Regions from separate parts of the Geobacillus sp. YHL genome, predicted to be linked through region 1. Evidence: predicted binding sites of a transcription regulator. Region 1 holds the regulator's gene; the other holds the start of a gene.
What was found. The regulator Rex, encoded in region 1, represses fermentation and respiration genes when NADH is low (regulators of the CRP and FNR family bind a similar motif). The targets are predictions, from matches to a motif close to TTGTGAAATATTTCACAA.
Positions count from the first base shown of each region.

Region 2: a site for Rex is predicted at 827-844, ahead of JCR24_RS05315 (DUF2249 domain-containing protein). Genes of this name have one in related genera too.

Region 1 covers NZ_JAEIGB010000032.1:4,998-7,194, forward strand. The annotation lists gene JCR24_RS16685 (ABC-F family ATP-binding cassette domain-containing protein) at 1-410, opposite strand, end outside; gene moaC (cyclic pyranopterin monophosphate synthase MoaC) at 507-995, shown strand; gene JCR24_RS16695 (redox-sensing transcriptional repressor Rex) at 1,011-1,652, shown strand; gene tatA (twin-arginine translocase TatA/TatE family subunit) at 1,670-1,822, shown strand; gene tatC (twin-arginine translocase subunit TatC) at 1,843-2,197, shown strand, end outside.
Region 2 covers NZ_JAEIGB010000003.1:181,583-183,779, forward strand. The annotation lists gene JCR24_RS05305 (hypothetical protein) at 1-332, opposite strand, end outside; gene JCR24_RS05310 (DUF2249 domain-containing protein) at 329-538, opposite strand; gene JCR24_RS05315 (DUF2249 domain-containing protein) at 542-775, opposite strand; gene JCR24_RS05320 (Crp/Fnr family transcriptional regulator) at 1,013-1,705, opposite strand; gene JCR24_RS05325 (nitric-oxide reductase large subunit) at 1,938-2,197, shown strand, end outside.

The DNA of each region.
Region 1 (2,197 bases):
TGTTCTTTGTATTGTTCTTGCAGCTCGTCATACATTTTCAGCGTTTTTTCATAGCGAGCGGGATCGGCGAGTACGTCCGGGTCGCCGAGTTGCATGCTGAGTTCGGCAAGCTGTTTTTCGAGTCCTAGAAGCGGGGTGAATACCTCGAGCATTTCGTCCCAAATGGAACGCGGCGAGTCGAGCCCGCTGTTTTGCGCCAAATAGCCGATTTTGATATGGTTTGGTTTGATGATTTTGCCGCTGTCGAAAGAGAGTTCACCGGCGATGATTTTCAACAATGTCGATTTTCCCGCTCCGTTGCGGCCGACAAGGGCGATTCGGTCGCGGGACTGTATTTCTAGTTTTATATTCGATAAAATAAGGTCAGCACCGAAATATTTCGTGAGCCCGTGCACTTGCAAAATGATCATGTCCGTCACCTCGCGAATAGTTTAACGCAAGTCGCGAAAACGGTCAAAGACGAATGATGAAAAATCGTGTATAGTGTATAAATGGAGGAGATTGTATTGTCATCGTTCACTCATTTCAATGAACAAGGGCGCGCGAAAATGGTTGATATTACGCACAAAGAAGATACTGTGCGAGTGGCTGTGGCGCAAACGAGCGTGACTGTCAGCCGGGAAATTTACGAAAAAATGACGAGCAATGCGATCGAGAAAGGGGATGTGCTCGCCGTCGCTCAAGTGGCGGGGGTGATGGCGGCGAAGAAGACAGCTGACCTTATTCCAATGTGTCACCCGCTTATGTTAAAGGGTGTGGACATTGCTTTTGCTTGGGAAAACGATGGAGAAGCGCATAAGCTCGTCATCACGGCAACGGTGAAAACGAAAGGGAGCACAGGAGTGGAAATGGAAGCGCTGACGGCCGCTTCGGTCTGTGCGTTGACAGTGTACGATATGTGCAAGGCGCTTGATAAAGGAATGGTCATCGGTCCGACGTATTTGGTCGAAAAAACGGGCGGGAAGTCTGGCCATTACCGACGGAAAACCGATTAGCTAGGGGATGAGATCATGAGCAACGAACAACCGAAAATTCCGCAGGCAACCGCCAAACGGCTGCCGCTTTACTATCGGTTTTTGAAAAACTTGCACGCTTCCGGCAAGCAACGCGTCTCCTCTGCCGAGTTGAGCGAGGCGGTGAAAGTCGATCCGGCGACGATCCGCCGTGATTTCTCCTATTTTGGCGCGCTTGGTAAAAAGGGATACGGGTATAATGTCAATTATTTGTTGTCGTTTTTCCGCCGGACGCTTGAAGAGGATGAGGTGACCGAAGTCGCCTTGTTTGGCGTCGGCAATTTAGGCACCGCCTTTTTAAACTATAATTTTTCGAAAAACAACAATACGAAAATCGTGATGGCGTTTGATGTCGATGAGCGGAAAGTAGGAACGACAGTCGGCGGGGTGCCGGTCTATCATCTCGATGAGTTGGAGGAGCGGCTTCACGAAAACATCCCGGTCGCCATTTTAACCGTGCCGGCCGCCGCGGCTCAAGCGCTGACCGACCGCCTTGTCGCGCAAGGAATTAAAGGCATTTTAAACTTTACTCCGGCGCGGTTGAACGTGCCGAACCATATTCGCGTCCATCATATCGATTTAGCCATTGAGCTGCAGTCGCTCGTCTATTTTTTGAAAAACTATCCATCGCCATCGTAAAAAGGAGAGAACAACACATGAAATATTTGTTGCTCGTTGCTGTGATTTTGTTGCTGTTTGGCACGAAAAAGCTGCCGGAATTAGGGCGGTCGTTCGGCCAGTCGCTTCGCGAGTTTAAAGACGCCACAAAAGGGCTCGCTGATGACGAAGAAACGAAAACCGACCGATGACAAGGCAGGATGGAGAAACAATGAATGACAAAGAAATGTCGGTGTATGAGCATCTGGGTGAACTGCGAAAACGGCTCATCATCGTGCTCATCTTTTTTGCTGCGGCGCTTGTCGTTAGTTTCTTTTTTGTCGATGATGTCATTTTGTATTTGCAGCGAACGGCCGAGGCGAAGCATTTGACCATGAACGCCTTCCGCCTCACCGATCCGATTAAAGTGTATTTTCAGTTTGCCTTTGTCATCGCAGCTGTGCTGTCGGCTCCGGTGCTGTTGTATCAAATTTGGGCGTTTGTAAGCCCCGGTCTGTATGAAAAAGAGCGGAAAGTGACGTTAAGCTATATCCCGGCGTCGATCGTTCTTTTTTTAGCAGGCGTCA
Region 2 (2,197 bases), on a different contig from region 1:
AACGCTAAACTGGCGGCAAAGGCGACGATGCCGAGAGCGGTGATCGCAAACTGCCAAAAACCGAGCCGCTCGCTCCAAATCGGCGTCAAAAAGGCGACCGGAACGAGCTGGTACATCGCCCCCATGGCCGTCATCAATGCAAAGCCAAGCAACGCCAGGTGGGCCGCCGCCCACACGAACGGCAGCCGGAACGCGCCGCTGCTAAGTGAGGGAATCGCTCCAAGCAACATAAGTTGCGACGCGGCGAACGCCAACACGGCGAACATGATAAACGAGAACGGAAGACGGACGTCTGTTTCCGTCCCCGTGCGAGTAGGAAACACGTTGCTCATCCTTTCGTAATGCGGATTTCAAAACTGCCGTCTTCGCGTGCGACCGTCTCGTGCCGGTAGCCAAGCTCGTCAAGCTGCTCGTACAAAAACATCGGGCGGCGATCGTTAATGATCGTCAGCGTCTCCCCAGGATTCAGCTTAGCGAGGGCAGCGAGCGTCCGCATCATTGGCTGCGGCGGCTCGAGTCCGCGGTTATCGAGGATCATCGGTCATCCCCCCTGTTTGACAAACGTTACTCTCCAATGTTTTTTCTCGATTTGTTCGGCCTCGTACGTAAATCCTTTCGCTTTCATAATCGGAAACAACGGCAGCGGCTTGAACGGGGCGTGTAAAATGAACGTATCGCCCGGCTGCAGCGGCTTGATGGCGTTCATAATTTTTTCAAACGGCTCACGTTTCTGCCGCAAATCTTCGCGCACATCGAGTTCAATCGTCACACCCATGCGCTTTCCCTCCTTTTTGACTATCATGATAATCATTTTCACTGTGGAATGTTGTGATATAGCTCACATCTTTCGGCCGAAACATGACATATTCCACTTTGGAAAAAAGGTTTCGTTTTCGTTTGAAAGGGCGGAATAGCATGTTCCAGAAAGATGGGCTTGCCGAAATGTTTGAAAGGAAACCCCATCAGCTCCATTGCGCATCCCGACCGGTGCCGGACGATGGGGAAAAAGGAGTTAGAAAAAGATTTCTTGTTCGAGCCCTTCGCGGTCAATCAAATAAAAGCCGTGTTCGTCGACGTCAATCAGCCCTTTCCGTTTCAGTTGGCTCAACGTGCGGCTCACCGTTTCCCGGGCGGTGCCGATCATGTTGGCCAGCTCGCGGTTTGTCACATGGGCGGTGAGACGGTGCCACTTCCCTTGTTTGACGGCGTTCGTGCGCGTCAACCGCAACAAAAGCAACACGATTTGTTCGTACGTATTGTGGAGCACTTGCGCTTCGAGCCGGTTTTGCAAATCAACGATTTTTTCGCCCATGACGCGAAACAGTTTTATGCAAAGTTCAGGGCTCGCCATCAGCACTTGTTCGAAATCGTGGATCGGGATCGCGATCAATGTCGCTTCCTCGACCACTTCGGCGTGGGCCGGATAGGTGCCTTTTAAGAAAAAGCCGGCATGCGGAAACATTTCTCCCGTCTGCAAAATCGAAACGATTTGTTCTTTCCCGCTGAAGTCCGTTTTATAAATTTTTACCGTGCCGGAATGAATGAAATAGACTCGCTCGAGCGGGTCGCCTTGCATAAAGACAAACGTCCGCGGCTTGTAAACGCGCACGTGGGAAATGGCAACCAGCGAATCAAGCTCGTAATCGGACAGTTCACGAAACAACGGAACAGCTTTTAAGCGGTCTTTCATCCAATGGTTCGCCATGGCGTTCTCTCCTTTGGAAATGTGACAAAAGTGTGGCGGCTGTCAACAGAGCATCGATGCTTTTCTCTTTTTGAACATCCGCGCCGTTTGGCCTTTTCTGCCTTCATTGTATACATTCTCACGCCATAAAGCTGTGATATAAATCATAATGGACATTTGTCCCGGCTCACAAACCGCCGAACGATCAGCGCGCTACAATGGGGGCGAACAAACGAGAAGGAGGTTGGCTCATATGGAAGTTCATCGATCCGTTCGCCCCAACATGCGGCCGGGGCGGCAAACGACCAACAGTTTTCTCAAATCGATTCTCATTTTCACTATTGTGATCAGCTTTACCGTCCTGCTTGTCGGCGGATATTGGATTTTTAAAGAAATGGCGCCGAGGCCGAAGGAAGTGCGCAGTGAAGACGGCCAAGTGTTGATGACGAAAGAAACGATCATCGGCGGGCAGGCCGTCTTCCAAAAATACGGGCTGATGGATTACGGAACCGT